One region of the Streptomyces sp. NPDC031265 genome, then DNA from elsewhere that is predicted to be linked to it. Evidence: riboswitches for the same ligand, from Rfam matches in the RefSeq annotation. Region 1 holds a riboswitch; each other region holds the start of a gene.
What was found. Region 1 has a riboswitch for cyclic di-AMP ahead of ACZ499_RS36255 (transglycosylase family protein). Riboswitches for the same ligand answer to the same signal wherever they lie in the genome.
Positions count from the first base shown of each region.

Region 1 (5,555 bases):
TCGCCACCGACCCGTACCCCACGTACGGGTGGCTGCGGGAGCACTCGCCGGTGCACTGGACCAAGCTGCCCAGCGGGGTCGAGGCGTGGCTCGTGACGCGGTACGCGGACGCCAAGCAGGCGCTCGCCGACCAGCGGCTCTCCAAGAACCCCGCGCACCACGACGAGCCCGCGCACGCCAAGGGCAAGACCGGCATTCCGGGCGAGCGCAAAGCCGATCTGATGACGCATCTGCTCAACATCGACCCGCCGGACCACACCCGGCTGCGGCGGCTGGTGTCGAAGGCGTTCACTCCCCGTACGGTCGCCGAATTCGCGCCCCGGGTGCAGGAGTTGACCGACCAGCTCATCGACCGGTTCGCGGCGGGCGGCGAGGCCGACCTCATCCACGAGTTCGCCTTCCCGCTGCCCATCTACGCCATCTGCGACCTGCTCGGCGTGCCGCGCGAGGACCAGGACGACTTCCGCGACTGGGCCGGGATGATGATCCGGCACGGCGGCGGCCCGCGCGGCGGCGTGGCCCGGTCGGTCAAGAAGATGCGCGGGTATCTCCTCGAACTCATCCACCGCAAAAGGGAGAACCCGGGCGACGACCTCATCTCGGGCCTGATCCGCGCCAGCGACCACGGCGAGCACCTCACCGAGAACGAGGCCGCCGCGATGGCCTTCATCCTCCTGTTCGCCGGTTTCGAGACGACCGTGAACCTCATCGGCAACGGTGTGTACGCGCTGCTGCGCAACCCGGACCAGCGCGAGCGGCTGCAAGCCTCGCTCGCGGCCGGGGAGTCGGACCTGCTGGACACCGGCGTCGAGGAACTGCTGCGCTACGACGGGCCCGTGGAGCTCGCCACCTGGCGGTTCGCCACCCGGCCGCTGACGATCGGGGGTCAGGACATCGCGGCCGGCGACCCGGTGCTCGTCGTCCTCGCCTCCGCCGACCGTGACCCCGAGCGGTTCGGCGCCCCGGACACGCTCGACCTCGGCCGCCGCGACAACCAGCACCTCGGCTACGGCCACGGCATCCACTACTGCCTGGGCGCCCCGCTCGCCCGGCTGGAGGCGAAGACCGCGCTGGCGACCCTGTTGCGCCGCCTTCCTGACCTGCGGCTCGGGGCGGATCCTGCCGATTTGCGCTGGCGCGGCGGGCTCATCATGCGCGGACTGCGTACGCTTCCGGTCGAGTTCACGCCCACCCGAACTGACAGCCCGTCAAAACTGTGACTTTGGCGTTATCGCGGGTGCATCGACTTGTGACAAGCGTTCGAGTACGGCTACGTTCACCCCTCGACTCGGCAAACCAGGCTCAACGCCCGGCCCAGTAGTCACAGACGTAGTCACACGGAAGGCCACAGCATGCGCTCCGGGAACGGACGGCACCGCCGACCCCGCCAGGCTCCCGCACTCGTCGTCGCGGCGGGGGTGACCGGCTCGGCCCTCGCTCTTCCGCTCTTCGCCGCGAGCGGTGCGAGCGCCGCCACCGCGACCACGTGGGACCGCGTCGCGGAGTGCGAGAGCGGCGGCGCGTGGAGCGCCGACTTCGGCAACGGCCTGTACGGCGGCCTCCAGCTCTCCCAGGAGACCTGGGAGAGCTACGGCGGCACGGCGTACGCCTCGCGCCCCGACATGGCCAGCCGCGCGCAGCAGATAGCCGTCGCCGAGAAGGTGCTCGCGGCGAAGGGCCCCAAGGCCTTCACCAGCTGCTCGACGGTCTCCGGGCTCACCTCGGGCGGCGGTGCGCCGGCCGTCGACCCGGGCGCCACGCCCTCGCCGTACGTCCCCTCGGAGGAGGGGGCCGCGACCCCGGACGCCTCCACTCCGTCCGCGCCCGCGAAGACGACTCCGGCGCCCACGACGCCGTCCGGTCCGGCCTCCACCGCTCCCAAGCCGTCCACGACGTCCTCGGCGCCGTCCACGGGCGCGAGCGGGCGGCCCGGGTCCACGACGCCGTCCAGCCCGGCCACCGGCTCCACGGACTCCGCCTCCGGCGGCAAGCACCGCGGCACGCCGGACCCGGCCGAGGGTGGCACCCCCGCCACCACCGAGCCGGGCAATACGGAAAACAGTCATGAATCGGGGCGTCACGCCTCGCGAGGTGACGCCGACTCACGTGAGGCGGGCGACGCGCTCACCGGGGGTGGCGGCTACACCGTCCGCGTCGGCGACAACCTGTGGGACATCTCGCGCTCGCACAAGGTCGAGGGCGGCTGGGCAGCGCTCTACAAGGCGAACGAGAAGACGATCGGCTCCGACCCGGACCTCATCGTGCCCGGCCAGAGCCTTGATCTGAACCTGGCAAACACGGACAACCCGGCCACGCCCAAGGGGTAGTTCAGGGGCCTATGTCCACTTCTGTGCAAGTGAGACATGGGTCTCTTTCCGTCAACTGGCGTGTCCCGTCCGTCCGGTACGGGCGTTACGCCCCCGACCTGCGGAAACAGGGGTTGCGGAGGGGTACGTGGGGGCGATTTCTCCCCGATGTGCCCCTTTGAACATCAGGGGTTGGTGTGATTACGGTCGGAGCGCTCGTCACCACGGGCCCCTTCGACCGGGAACGCCGAATCCTGCCGCCGGTCGCGGGGAACAGTCGACGCTCGATGCGCCGTAGGCAGGAGCGGGGGACCCAAGGTAAGCGCCGGGCCCGGCCGTTGAAGGACGTACGCCATACGGCGGGACGTACGAGACGGCCGACAGGACCGGCTTGGGGTGAAGACGCGCCAGCACGGCGCGGCCGGGCCACTCACTCGCCCGAACCCGACAGCTCACCTCGCAGGCGTCGGTGAGGAGAACTCCATGCTGCTTTCCGGCAAGGGCAAGCACCGTCGCCCGTCCAAGGCCGTCCGCGTCGTCACGCTCGCCGGTGTCACCGGTGCGGCCGTCGCCGCCCCGCTGATGGCCGCGGGCTCCGCCTCCGCCGCCTCCGTCTCCACCTGGGACGCGGTCGCCCAGTGCGAGTCCGGCGGCAACTGGTCCATCAACACCGGCAACGGCTACTACGGCGGTCTGCAGTTCTCGCAGTCCTCCTGGGCCGCGGCGGGCGGCACCCAGTACGCCTCCCGCGCCGACCTGGCCACCAAGGGCCAGCAGATAGCCACCGCCGAGAAGCTGCTCGCGATGCAGGGGCCGGGCGCCTGGTCCTGCGCCGGTGCGGGCAACCTGACGTCCGGTGGCGCGTCCGCGAACGTGGACACGTCCGGCTCGTCCTCGAAGGCCGCCACCCCCAAGGCCGCCCCGGCCCCGAAGCGCGAGTCCGCGCCCGCCTCGCGCAGCGAGTCCCGCCCGGCCCCGGTCAAGACCGGCACCGGCGAGTACAAGGTGAAGGCCGGCGACACCCTCGGCTCCATCGCCGCCGCGCACGGCGTCAAGGGCGGCTGGCAGAAGCTGTTCGAGCTGAACAAGGACGTCGTGAAGGACGCGAACCTGATCTACGTGAACCAGCAGCTCCACCTGAGCTAGGCGCTCCGCTCGGGGGTGGGGGCTGCGTTGCGCGGCTGCGGGCCATCCGTGGCTGCTCGCGCAGTTCCCCGCGCCCCTTTTCGGCCCGGTGTTTGTCCGCGGATCGTCTGTGGCTGGTCGCGCAGTTCCCCGCGCCCCTGAAAGCGCCCCTGCGGGGCGATCCCTGCGGCGACCCCAACCCCCCCCCAGGGGCGCGGGGCTGTGACATTTTGCGGCTCCGCCGCGTGGGCGCGACCAGCCAGCCACGGTCCGCAGACGAACACCAGCCAGCCCCGCAGGGCCCCGCATTCCACCGCCCCCCGCCGGGACGGTTTTGTTTTGTTCGGGAACATTTTGCCCCCCGTTTCGTCCCACGGGCCGGTCGGTCGGCTGGTGGATGCCCCGGAGGCGGTTAGGCTCAGGGGTGCCGGACCGCGCGGCCCGGCGTATTCGCGTCACATCCCAGAAGGAGATGCTCGTGCCGTCCATCGACGTCGTCGTAGCCCGGGAAATCCTGGACTCCCGAGGCAACCCCACGGTCGAGGTCGAGGTCGGCCTCGACGACGGCAGCACCGGTCGTGCCGCCGTCCCGTCCGGCGCCTCCACGGGTGCCTTCGAAGCCATCGAGCTGCGTGACGGTGACCCCAACCGTTACCAGGGCAAGGGCGTCGAGAAGGCCGTCCTCGCCGTGATCGAGCAGATCGGCCCGGAGCTCGTCGGCTACGACGCCACCGAGCAGCGCCTGATCGACCAGGCGATGTTCGACCTGGACGCCACGGACAACAAGGGCTCGCTCGGCGCCAACGCCATCCTCGGCGTCTCGCTCGCCGTCGCGCACGCCGCCTCCGAGGCCAGCGACCTGCCGCTGTTCCGCTACCTGGGCGGCCCGAACGCGCACCTGCTGCCCGTTCCGATGATGAACATCCTCAACGGTGGGTCGCACGCCGACTCCAACGTCGACATCCAGGAGTTCATGATCGCCCCGATCGGCGCGGAGTCCTTCTCCGAGGCGCTGCGCTGGGGTGCCGAGGTCTACCACACCCTCAAGGCCGTCCTGAAGCGCAAGGGCCTGTCCACCGGCCTCGGCGACGAGGGCGGCTTCGCCCCGAACCTGGACTCCAACCGCGCCGCCCTGGACCTGATCCTGGAGGCCATCAAGGAGGCCGGTTACGCCCCGGGCAAGGACATCGCGCTCGCGCTCGACGTCGCCGCGTCCGAGTTCTACAAGGACGGCAAGTACGAGTTCGAGGGCAAGTCCCGCTCGGCCGCCGAGATGACCGAGTACTACGAGGAGCTCGTCTCCGCGTACCCGATGGTCTCCATCGAGGACCCGCTGTACGAGGACGACTGGGCCGGCTGGAAGACCCTCACCGACAAGCTGGGCTCCAAGGTCCAGATCGTCGGCGACGACCTCTTCGTCACCAACCCGGAGCGCCTGGCCCGCGGTATCGAGGAGGGCTCCGCGAACGCCCTGCTCGTCAAGGTCAACCAGATCGGTTCGCTGACCGAGACCCTGGACGCCGTCGAGATGGCCCAGCGCAACGGCTTCAAGTGCATGATGTCCCACCGCTCCGGCGAGACCGAGGACGTCACCATCGCCGACCTCGCCGTCGCGGTGAACTGCGGCCAGATCAAGACCGGCGCCCCGGCCCGCTCGGACCGCGTCGCCAAGTACAACCAGTTGCTGCGCATCGAGGAGATCCTCGACGACGCGGCGGTGTACGCGGGCCGCAGCGCCTTCCCGCGCTTCAAGGGCTGATCAGCCGACCGGCTGAGCAGTCCTGACATGGGCTGACCGCCCTGTCGTACGTACGTCCCCGGCCGCGGTCCCGTACCGTGTCCGGGGACGTTGTACGTACGTGAGGGGAGCGGGGCGACATGGCCAAGGGCAACCGGGACCGGTTCTCCACCGCGGCCCGGCTCAAGGGGCTCGGTGAGCAGACCGCGGCCCGGGTCTACCGCTCCCAGACCAAGCGCCAGGCGCGCCGCTCCCGACTCACCGGGCGCGCCGCCCTGCTCGCCCTGGTGATGTGCTCGCTGGTGGTGGCCCTCGCGTACCCGATGCGCCAGTACGTGTCGCAGCGCGGCGACATCGCCGAGCAGCGCCGCAAGGAGCAAGACGCG
Region 1 covers NZ_JBVIHM010000039.1:28,089-33,643, forward strand. Annotated here, with positions in the region: gene ACZ499_RS36245 (cytochrome P450 family protein) at 1-1,220, shown strand, start outside; gene ACZ499_RS36250 (transglycosylase family protein) at 1,353-2,327, shown strand; cyclic di-AMP (ydaO/yuaA leader) riboswitch at 2,587-2,787, shown strand; gene ACZ499_RS36255 (transglycosylase family protein) at 2,790-3,452, shown strand; gene eno (phosphopyruvate hydratase) at 3,904-5,190, shown strand; gene ACZ499_RS36265 (FtsB family cell division protein) at 5,310-5,555, shown strand, end outside.

Region 2 (5,555 bases), on a different contig from region 1:
CCGCACGTCCAGGGTGTTGCGCGGCGGCAGCGGGGGCCACGCCTGGTCCGGGTCGGCGGGGATCTGCAGCCCGAGCACCTGCGCGGCGCGCAGCGCGACCCGGGTGTGCCCCTCCGGCGACAGATGCAGCCGGTCGCCGTCCCACGCCCGCCTGTCCTGAACGGACTTGAGCGACCACAGGTCGAGCACCGGGCACCCGTAGCGGTCCGCGATGGAGCGCACGTGCGCGGTGTACGTGGCGACCTTGCCCCGCAGATGCTTGAAGACCGGCACCCCGCGCGTGTCGAACCCGGTGGTCACCATGACCGTCGGGATCGCGCTCTTCAAGTCGGCCACGGCGCGCTCGAAGCGCTCGGCCACGTCGTCCGGGTCGCTGCCCGGCCGGATGATGTCGTTGCCCCCCGCGCAGAAGCTCACCAGGTCGGGCGCGAGCTCCTTGGCCCGCGGCACCTGCTCCTCGACGATCTGGTCGAGGAGCCTACCGCGGACCGCGAGATTGGCGTAGCGAAAGGCCCCCTCCGGTCGCTGGTCTGCCAGTAGCACGGCGAACCTGTCCGCCCAGCCGACGAACGCCCCGTCCGGGCCGGGGTCGCCGACGCCTTCCGTGAAGCTGTCGCCGAGCGCCGTGTACGACCCGAACGTACCGCTGCTGAATGATCTCGAATCGTCTGCCACGAGACCACATCTTTCCCTTATGGGTGTGACCTACGCGACCGTAAGGAGGGGTTGACGATGGGTGATATAGACCACCCGGTCAGTTTCCCGCAGCGGGAATACGCGCCAATTGCCGACGGGGCAACGGTCGTTAGAGGTTCGCGCCCTGCTGGCGGAGGTAGGCGAGCGGGTCGACGTCCGAGCCGTAGTCGGGCGTGGTACGGATCTCGAAGTGCAGGTGCGGGCCGGTGACGTTGCCGGTGGCGCCGGAGAGCCCGAGCTGCTGGCCCTCGGTCACGGTCTGCCCGGCCGAGACGGAGAACTGCGAGAGGTGGGCGTACTGGGAGTACATGCCGTCGGCGTGCCGGATGACGACCTGGTTGCCGTACGCGCCGCCCCAGCCGGCCGAGACGACCGTGCCCGCGCCGACGGCCTTCACCGTGGTGCCGGTGTCGGCCGCGAAGTCGACGCCCGTGTGGTAGCCGCTGGACCACATGGATCCGGCCATGCGGTACGGGGTGCCGATGCTCACGCTGTCGAGCGGCGCGCGGAAGCCGGAGGCGGAGCCCTGGTTCGCGGTGGCGGACGAGGAGGTGTCGGCGGCGGCGGCCGCCTTGGGGGCGGAGGCGGCCGGGGAGGACTTCGCCGTGCGGGGGGCGGACTTCTTCGTACCGGAGTCGTGCGAACCGCTCGCCTTGGCGGAGCCGTGCGACGCGCCGCCGCCCGGGACCTTGGCCCCGAGGGTGAGCTTCATGCCCGGGCGGATCAGCGCCGGGTCGGAGCCGACGACCTCGCGGTTGTCCTTGTAGAGCCGCTGCCAGCCGCCGAGCCGGTGGTCCTGGGCGATCTGCGACAGGCAGTCGCCGCTCTTGACCTTGTATGTGGCGGGCACGGCCTGCGGGGCGGCGGCCGGAGCGGCGATGAAGGTCCCGGCGGCGCGGACGGCCTGCTGGGGCGCGGTGGCGGGGGCGGCGGTCTTCACCGCGGCGTGCGCGCCGGTGGCGCCCAGCAGCGGGATGGCGAGCGCGGCGCCGCCCGTACCGGCGGCGACCATGCCCCGGGATATCGGGCTGGACTTGGGACGGCGGTGCTTACCCTTCGCGGGCATGGCGGATTCCTCTCCGGCGCCTGCGAGGTGAGCTGTCGGGTTCGGGCTGGAGCTGCCCGGCCGGGCACCGCGTGCGGTGTTCCGGCTTCACCCCGAGCCGTGCCGGAATTCCGGACGGCGCTTACCTGGGTCCCCCGCTCCTGCCACGCGTGGATGGGTGCGGATTCCGAGCGGTGGCAGGATTCGGCGGTCCACCCGGATTGCGGTGACCGTAAGCGAGCCCGGCGGGTCACGACAAGTACCCATTCGCCTTCGGCATTCCCGGCCGGGAATTCCTCCGGGAATTCTGGTCACCCTGCGTCGACGGGAATTCCCAACAGGCCCCGCCGGAACGGGGAATTCATTCGGGCCGCCACCACGGAACGTCACGGATATGACGCTGCTCACGGGCAACCTCCCCTTCCCGCCGGGGAGATGGACAGGAGCCACCAAATCGCCCAATCCGGGCTAAAGTTCTAGCCGATTCACCCCTTCCCGCCACCTATCGCCCCATTCTGTCCACTTTTGGTCAGTGCATCCCGATGGAGATCTTCGGCGTGCCAAGAGCGCGAATTCCTTATGCCGGGAGTTCGCCAAGCCGCCGGAAACGGAACACCGCCGCATCAAGATCGCCCCGCAGCCCGGTGTCCAGACCCCGGTGCAGCAATACCGCTCCCCTGTGTACGGCCCCGGTGTCGAGGCACCGATAGGCCGCCGCCGGGTCCAGACCGCGCAGCCGTACGGCCGGGGGACGCTCGCCGTAGCGCTGGGCCTGGAGGTGGGCGAGGACCACGGTGTCGTCGCCGCGCACGTACTGGACGGCGCTGAGCCCCCCGCGCGGCGGCCGCAGCCGGTACTGGGCCCCGAGCTGCACCACCGGCCGGATCGCCTTGTACAGCTCCACCCACCCGCGCGCCTCGGCCAGCTCGGCCTCGCTCCACCGGGTGAGGTCCCCGCCGATGCCGAGCACCCCGGCCATCGCGCTCCCGAAGCGGAAGCGCAGGCTGCTGCGGCGGCCGTTGAGCAGGGTGTTGGGGCTGTCGGTGACCCAGGCGGCCATCACCCGGGCCGGGTGCAGCTGGCTGAAGCCGTCCTGGATGGCGAGCCGGTCCAGCGGGTCGGTGTTGTCGGAGGTCCACACCTGGTCCGTACGGGAGAGGATGCCGAGGTCGATCCGGCCGCCGCCGCCCGAGCAGGACTCGAAGTCGACCGAGGGGTGCGCGGCCCGCAGCCGCTCCAACAGGCCGTACAGCGCCCGGACATGCTCGATCCAGAGCTTCTGCGGATACTCCTCGCCGGGCCAGCCCGCGTCGGTGAAGCAGCGGTTGAAGTCCCACTTCACATAGTCGACGGGCGCGCTCGAAAGGAGTCCGTCCAGCTGCTCCCAGAGGTACTCCTGGACGTCCGGGCGGGCCAGGTTGAGCACGAGCTGGTTGCGGAACTCGGTGCGCCGGCGTCCGCTCTGGTGCTGCACCCACTCCGGGTGCGCCCGGTACAGCGCACTGTCGGCGTTGACCATCTCCGGCTCGACCCAGATCCCGAACCGCATGCCCAGCGCGTGCACTTCGTCGGCCAGCGGCTTGAGGCCGCCGGGGAAGCGCTCGGGGTTGGGCGTCCAGTCGCCGAGCCCGGCCGCATCATGGGTGCGGTCCCCGAACCAGCCGTCGTCGATGACGAACAGCTCGACGCCCATCGCCGCCGCCCGGTGCGCCAGCGCCCGCTGCTGCGGCTCGGAGATGTCGAACCCGGTGGCCTCCCAGGAGTTGAAGAGCACCGGCCGCACCCGCTCGGCATCCGGGATCACCCGGGCCAGCTGCCAGGCGTGCCACTCCCGGCTGGCCCCGCCGAAGCCGTCCGGGCTCCACAGCCCGGCGAAGACCGGTGTGGTGTACGAATCGCCGGGCGCCAGGGACAGCAGCCCGGAGTCGTCGTACCCGGCGCCGCCGCTGATCTGCACCCGGCCGTCCGGCAGGTGCTGGACGGCGATGCGCCAGGACCCGGACCAGCCGAGCGCGCACCCGTACACCTCGCCGCTCTCCTCGGTGGCGGTGCCCTCGGCGTCCAGGGTGACCCAGGGCAGGTGCTGGTGGCCGGTGTGGCCGCGGCGGCTGCCGAGCACCTTGTCGCCCGGGGTGAGGTCGGCCCGTACGAGCCGGGACTCGGCCGCCCAGCGGCCGTGCAGCTGGCTGAGCCGCCAGCCGTCGCGCAGCGGCAGCGTCCACACGGCCGCGTCGGCCCGCAGCAGCTCCAGGTCCGGGTCACCGGCCGTGCCCTCGTGGGCGACGGTCGCCCAGCGCTCGACGACGTCGGCGTCGTCGCGCATCCGGTAGTGCAGGGTGAGCCCCAGGCGGTGCACGGCGTCGGCGAAGCGCAGCCGCAGTTCGTCGCCGTCGACCACGGCGTCCGCGAAGGTCCACTCGGTGCCGCGCACCCGAGGGGTCCGTACGGAGAGCGCGGGGCGCGCGAAACGGGGCCCGCCCTCCACCACGTACTCCTCCTGGCCATCCAGTGGTGACTCGAAGGGCCAGTAGGGCGGCAGGGGCTGGGCGGCCAGTGCCTCGGCGTCGGCGAGGGCCAGGCGCGGGCCCCAGTGGAGGTGCAGGAGTTCCCCGTGGTCCGTGAGGTGCAGCGCATAGCCGCTGGTGCGACCGGAGAGCAGCCACACCCGTCCGTCCGTAGTCTCGATCATCCCGACTCCCCAGTTCCGCACAGGTACGCACAGGCACGAACACCAGCAACAGGATCGGGGGTCCATCGCCGCGAGGGCAACGGGTGCGAGGGGGTCGCCTTCCGGTCGGGCCGTCGAGATGATTGCCCCGGGAACCCATGTCGTATCGTCGGATCGAGGCGGCGTGATCTTTTTTCGAACCACATCAGGAGCGAACGTGACGCAGCAGACTCCGCAGGTCCCTTCGACCGAACCCGAGCTCTCCGGGGTGCGCAACTTCCGTGATGTGGGCGGACTGCCGACCGTGGACGGCCGCCGGCTGCGGCACGGACGGCTCTTCCGCAGCGGCCACCTGGCACACGCGACCGAGCAGGACGCTGCCTTCCTCGCCACCCTCGGGCTGCACACCATCTTCGACTTCCGCAACGCGGCGGACCAGAAGCTGGAGGGGCCGGACGTGGACCTGCCCGGGGTGCGCAATGTGAACATACCGCTGACGGACCCCGCCGACGGGGCCGAGTTCTGGAAGATGGTCCGCGACGGCGACATCAACCAGCTGCGGTCGGTCCTCTCCGACGGCCGGGGCGCCGACCGGATGTCCCGCTCGTACCGGACGATCATCCGCGAGCGCACGGCCGAGCACAGCCGGGTGCTGCACGCGCTCGCCGAGGACAGCGTCCCGGCGCTGATGCACTGTGCGGCGGGCAAGGACCGCGCCGGGCTCTCGATCGCGGTGTCGCTGCTCGCGGTGGGCGTCGAGCGGGAGGCCATCGAGGCGGACTACCTCAAGTCCAACGACCCGCACCGCCGCTACAAGATGCACCGCAGCGACACCTCCGCGGCCGGGATGAGCGCGGAGATCGTGGAGCTGCTCAACCCCCTCTTCGACGCCCGCGCCAGCTATCTGCACGCGGCCTTCGACACCATCGAGGGGACCTGGGGCACCACCGACCGCTATCTGACCGAGGGCCTGGGCCTCACGGCCGAGACCCGCGAGCGGCTGCGGGAGCGCTTGGTGGAGGACGCGGCGTAAGCCGCGTGGCGGGTCATTTGCCGACCGTGAACAGGAGGTAGAGGAAGGCCGCGAAGATGTGGCCCGCGATCAAGTAGGCGAAGAGCCGGACCACGAGCCCCCGGGGGAACTTC
Region 2 covers NZ_JBVIHM010000024.1:99,714-105,268, forward strand. Annotated here, with positions in the region: gene ACZ499_RS29955 (SGNH/GDSL hydrolase family protein) at 1-675, opposite strand, end outside; gene ACZ499_RS29960 (M23 family metallopeptidase) at 806-1,762, opposite strand; cyclic di-AMP (ydaO/yuaA leader) riboswitch at 1,767-1,932, opposite strand; gene ACZ499_RS29965 (alpha-galactosidase) at 2,319-4,430, opposite strand; gene ACZ499_RS29970 (tyrosine-protein phosphatase) at 4,627-5,442, shown strand; gene ACZ499_RS29975 (DUF6126 family protein) at 5,456-5,555, opposite strand, start outside.
Region 2: another riboswitch for cyclic di-AMP. It lies ahead of ACZ499_RS29960 (M23 family metallopeptidase); the one in region 1 lies ahead of ACZ499_RS36255 (transglycosylase family protein).

Region 3 (5,555 bases), on a different contig from region 1:
GGCCTACCCGGAGGGCCACCCGTACCACCACACGCCGATCGGCTCCATGGCCGACCTGGACGCGGCGACGCTGGAGGACGCGCGGAACTTCTTCCGTACGTACTACGCGCCGAACAACGCGGTCCTCTCGGTCGTCGGCGACATCGACCCCGAGCTGACGCTCGCCTGGATCGAGAAGTACTTCGGCTCGATCCCGACCCACGACGGCAAGCAGCCGCCGCGCGACGGCGAGCTGCCCGGCGTGATCGGCGAGCAGCTGCGCGAGGTCGTCCACGAGGACGTCCCCGCGCGCGCCCTGATGGCCGCCTACCGGCTGCCGCACGACGGCACGCGCGAGTGCGACGCCGCCGACCTGGCGCTCACCGTCCTCGGCGGCGGCGAGTCCTCCCGCCTCCACAACCGTCTGGTGCGCCACGACCAGAGCGCCGTGGCGGCCGGGTTCGGCCTGCTGCGCCTCGCCGGCGCTCCCTCGCTCGGCTGGCTGGACGTCAAGACGTCCGGCGGCGTCGAGGTCCCCGACATCGAGTCGGCCGTCGACGACGAGCTGGCCCGGTTCGCCGAAGAGGGCCCCACGGCCGAGGAGATGGAGCGCGCCCAGGCCCAGCTGGAGCGCGAGTGGCTGGACCGGCTCGGCACGGTCGCCGGCCGAGCCGACGAACTCTGCAGGTACGCGGTGCTGTTCGGCGATCCCCAGCTCGCCCTGACCGCCGTCGACCGGGTGCTCGACATCACCGCCGAGGAGGTGCGGGACGCGGCCCGGGCCACCCTGCGCCCGGACAACAGGGCGGTGCTGGTGTACGAGCCGACCACCGCCGAAGCAGACGACGCGGCCGACGCCGACGCAGAGGGAGCAGAGCAGTGAGCGAGACCGGCGTGACCATGCAGTTCCATCCCCAGCCGGCCGCCGGCACCGCGCGTCCCTGGGCGTTCCCCGCCCCCGGCCGCGCCACCCTGCCCAACGGGCTCACCGTGCTGCGTTGCGACCGCCCCGGCCAGCAGGTCGTGGCCGTCGAGATCTTCCTCGCCGCCCCGCTGGACGCCGAGCCGACGGGCCTGGACGGCGTCGCCACGATCATGGCGCGCGCGTTCTCCGAGGGCACCGACAAGCGCTCCGCCGAGGAGTTCGCCGCCGACCTGGAGCGCTGCGGCGCCACCCTGGACGCGCACGCGGACCACCCGGGCGTGCGGGTCTCCCTGGAGGTGCCGGTCTCCCGGCTGGCCAAGGCGCTCGGCCTGCTCGCGGAGGCGCTGCGCGCCCCCGCGTTCGCCGACGCGGAGGTCGACCGGCTGGTCCGCAACCGCCTGGACGAGATCCCGCACGAGCTGGCCAACCCGGCCCGGCGCGCCGCCCAGCAGCTCTCCAGGGAGCTCTTCCCGGCCACCGCGCGCATGTCGCGCCCGCGCCAGGGCACCGAGGAGACCGTCACGCGGATCGACACGGGGGCGGTGCGGGCCTTCTACGAGGCGTACGTACGCCCGGCGGCGGCCACCGCCGTGATCGTGGGCGACCTGGGCGCCACCGACCTGGACGCGATCCTGGCGGACACCCTGGGCGCCTGGACCGGCACCCCGGCCGAGGAGCGCCCGATGCCCCCGGTCACCGCCGACGACACCGGCCGCGTGGTCATCGTCGACCGGCCCGGCGCCGTCCAGACGCAGTTGCTGATCGGCCGGATCGGCCCGGACCGCCACGACCGCGTCTGGCCCGCCCAGGTCCTCGGGACGTACTGCCTGGGCGGCACGCTCACCTCCCGCCTGGACCGCGTCCTGCGCGAGGAGAAGGGCTACACGTACGGAGTGCGTGCGTACGGTCAGGTGCTGCGCTCCGGCGCGGAGGGCACCGGCGCGGCCATGCTCGCCATCAGCGGCTCGGTCGACACGCCCAACACCGGCCCGGCCCTCGACGACCTGTGGACGGTGCTGCGCAAGCTCGCCGCCGAGGGGCTGACGGACGCCGAGCGGGAGACCGCCGTGCAGAACCTGGTGGGCGTGGCCCCGCTCAAGTACGAGACGGCGGCCGCCGTCGCCGGGACGCTGGCCGACCAGGTCGAGCAGCACCTCCCGGACGACTTCCAGGCGCAGTTGTACGCGCTGCTGGCCGACACGGGCACCGTGGAGGCCACCGCGGCGGTCGTCAGCGCCTTCCCGGTGGACCGTCTGGTGACCGTCCTCGTCGGGGACGCGGCGCAGATCGAGGAGCCCGTCAAGGCGCTCGGCATCGGTGAAGTCACCGTCGTCGCGGGCTGATTGAGCGGACCGGCGCGCGCGGACGCGTGCGCGGGAGGAGGACCCCGGTGGCCGATGTGCCGCCGGGGTCCTCCTGTATGTCCGATTTGTTGGGGAGGTTGCCTGTCTGTCATGTGGCGTGTGCAACAAAAAGACGTGTCTGTTTGGTGATTGAAAGATCAGCCGTCTAGCGTCGGTCGCGCTGTCCGTCACCATCCGTCGCAGTCGCGGCACCGGACAGCGATCGCCGAGTCCCCAACTGGCGCGAGCCAGGGGAGCCGGGGACCCACTCAGTCCCTGGGGTGAATCGGACGCCTCCGCCCGCGGAGGAGCCCGTAGGAGACCTTCCAGCTCCGAACCCGTCAGCTAACCCGGTAGGCGAGATGGAAGGAAAGGACACCGCCCCTTCATGGCGTTCACCCGTGCCACCGGGAAGCACCGTCGTCCGAGCGCCATGTCGCGCAAGAGCGCGAACATAGCGGGCATCGCCACTCTCGCCACCGCCGGAGTCGTGGGCACCCTCGCCTCCCCGGCCCTGGCCGCCGAGACCTCGGCGCCCGCCGCGGCCTCCGTCGAGGACACCGGCATCACCCAGGCGATCGCGGTCGGCGACTCCCTCGCCGACCGCATCGACGCCCAGGCAGCCGCCCAGAAGCACGCCGCCGACAAGGCCCGCGCCGCCGCCGAGGCGAAGCGCAAGGCCGAGGCGAAGGCCAAGGAGGAGCGCGCCGCCAAGGAGCGCGCCGCCCGCGAGGCCGAGCGCAAGCGCCTCAACTCCTTCGTCGCCCCGATCGACGGCAGTTACGTCTCCACCGGCTACAAGACCGGCGGCTCGATCTGGTCCTCCGGCAGCCACACCGGCATCGACTTCCACGCGGGCGAGGGCACCTCGGTGCACGCCGTCGGCCTGGGCACCGTCGTCGAGGCGGGCTGGGGCGGTGCCTACGGCAACAACATCGTCATCCGCATGAACGACGGCACGTACACGCAGTACGGCCACCTGTCGTCCATCGGCGTCTCCGTCGGCCAGCGCGTCGAGCCGGGCCAGCAGATCGGCATCTCCGGCGACACCGGCAACACCACCGGCCCGCACCTCCACTTCGAGGCCCGCACGGGCCCGTCGTACGGCTCGGACATCGATCCGATCGCGTATCTGCGCTCGCACGGCGTCAACGTCTGACGCGGCCGTCCCCGCACCTCCACCGAAGCCCCCGGCGTCCGCGCCGGGGGCTTCGGCGTCGCCGTCGGGCGAGCCGGGAGCCGTCCGTGGCCAAAAGATATGCATTGCATACGGCATGTCACCGGGAATTAACAACCGCTCGAATAGAGTCACCGAACAGGCGTCGATCGACCGCGTTTCGCGGGGATTAAGGCGGAGGTTCGGTCATGCGCATTCCAGCGCAATCGGTATGCACGGCAATCCGCGACGACATCGTCGCGGGACTCTTCGCGCGCGGCAGCCGGCTCACCGAGGAAGTGCTCGCCCGGCGGTACGGGGTCTCGCGCGTCCCGGTCCGCGAGGCGCTGCGCACGCTGGAGTCCGAGGGGTTCGTCACCACGCGCCGGCACGCCGGGGCCTGTGTCGCCGAGCCGACCGAGCAGGAGGCCGCCGACCTGCTCGAACTGCGCGCGATGCTGGAGCCGCTGGCCGCCTCGCGGGCGGCCGCCCGGCGCACCGAGGCCCATCTCAAGGTGCTGCGCGGCCTGGTCAGGCTGGGCCAGGACCGCATCCGGCGGGCCCAGGGCGAGGATCTGCGCTCGCTGGGCGGCTGGTTCCACGAGACGCTGGCCCAGGCCTCCGGCAGTCCCGGCCTCATCTCGCTGCTCACCCAGCTGCGGCACAAGATCGCCTGGATGTACGTGGTGGAGCAGCCCGCGCTGCCCGTCGAGTGCTGGGCGGAGCACGGGGCGATCGTGGACGCGCTGGCGCGCGGCAACGCCGAGCGGGCCAGATCGCTGGCCGCCCACCACGCCGACCGCGCGTTTTCCGCCTATCGCCTGCGGCACCCGGTGGACGTGAGGACTTCGCAACATGCAGTAAACACCGCGAGCGCCCGCGCTTAACGGGGTCGCCGTATACAAAGGGAGTGATTCGGCGGGGTTCTTCCGCGCTGCCCGAAATCGCCGCCGGAAATCAGCGGCGCGGGTAAGAGGTTCGCGCGACCCGTACCACTCGCTTAAAACGAAAGGAGCCGCGGACCCTGAATTCAGGGTCCGCGGCTCCGTTTCGCGAAGTGCGGTGACGCGCCGGCCCGGGCCGGGTTCGGCCGACCGGGTGCGGTCAGACGGTCTCGGGGAGCTCCTCAAGGCCCGCCTCGACCAGCTTCGCCAGACGGTCCAGGGCCGCCTCGGCGCCCTCCGCCTCGGAAGCCAGCACGATCTCCTCGCCGCCCTGCGCACCCAGGCCGAGCACCGCGAGCATGGAGGCGGCGTTGACCGGGTTGCCGTCGGCCTTGGCGATCGTCACGGGGACGCCGGAGGCCGTGGCGGCGCGGACGAAGATGGAAGCGGGGCGGGCGTGCAGGCCCTCGGCCCAGCCGACATTGACGCGGCGCTCAGCCATGGTGATGCCCTTCGAAATCTCTGACGGTTGTCTAGACCAGTCTCTCATGTCCTGCGCAGTGCTCGTGCCGACGTCGGTCCCGGATCCGGCGGCCCTTCGGCCCTGGCCGCCCTCTCCACCTTGCCCCCTACCTTGACCTGACCGCAGCGGCCCCGCGACCCGTAGGCTGCCCGTATGCAGGCTCCGCAGGAGAAGACGCAGGACCCCGCGTACCCGGCCCACTGGGAGGCCGACGTCGTGCTGCGCGACGGGGGGACCGCGCGGATCAGGCCCATCACGACCGACGACGCGGAGCGGCTCGTCTCGTTCTACGAGCAGGTGTCGGACGAGTCCAAGTACTACCGCTTCTTCGCGCCCTACCCCCGGCTGTCGGCGAAGGACGTGCACCGCTTCACCCATCACGACTACGTGGACCGCGTCGGGCTCGCGGCGACGGTGGGCGGCGAGTTCATCGCGACCGTCCGCTACGACCGGATCAACGCGCAGGGCAGGCCCGCCTCGGCGCCGGCCGACGAGGCCGAGGTGGCGTTCCTGGTCCAGGACGCCCACCAGGGGCGCGGGGTCGCCTCCGCACTGCTCGAACACGTCGCGGCGGTCGCGCGCGAGCGGGGGATCCGGCGGTTCGCGGCGGAGGTGCTGCCCGCCAACAACAAGATGATCAAGGTGTTCACGGACGCGGGCTACCAGCAGAAGCGTTCCTTCGAGGACGGCTCGGTCCATCTCACGCTCGATCTGGAGCCGACCGCCGAGTCGCTGGCCGTGCAGC
Region 3 covers NZ_JBVIHM010000005.1:165,080-170,634, forward strand. Annotated here, with positions in the region: gene ACZ499_RS10900 (M16 family metallopeptidase) at 1-862, shown strand, start outside; gene ACZ499_RS10905 (M16 family metallopeptidase) at 880-2,247, shown strand; cyclic di-AMP (ydaO/yuaA leader) riboswitch at 2,462-2,622, shown strand; gene ACZ499_RS10910 (M23 family metallopeptidase) at 2,636-3,406, shown strand; gene ACZ499_RS10915 (GntR family transcriptional regulator) at 3,613-4,290, shown strand; gene ACZ499_RS10920 (HPr family phosphocarrier protein) at 4,508-4,789, opposite strand; gene ACZ499_RS10925 (bifunctional acetate--CoA ligase family protein/GNAT family N-acetyltransferase) at 4,964-5,555, shown strand, end outside.
Region 3: another riboswitch for cyclic di-AMP. It lies ahead of ACZ499_RS10910 (M23 family metallopeptidase); the one in region 1 lies ahead of ACZ499_RS36255 (transglycosylase family protein).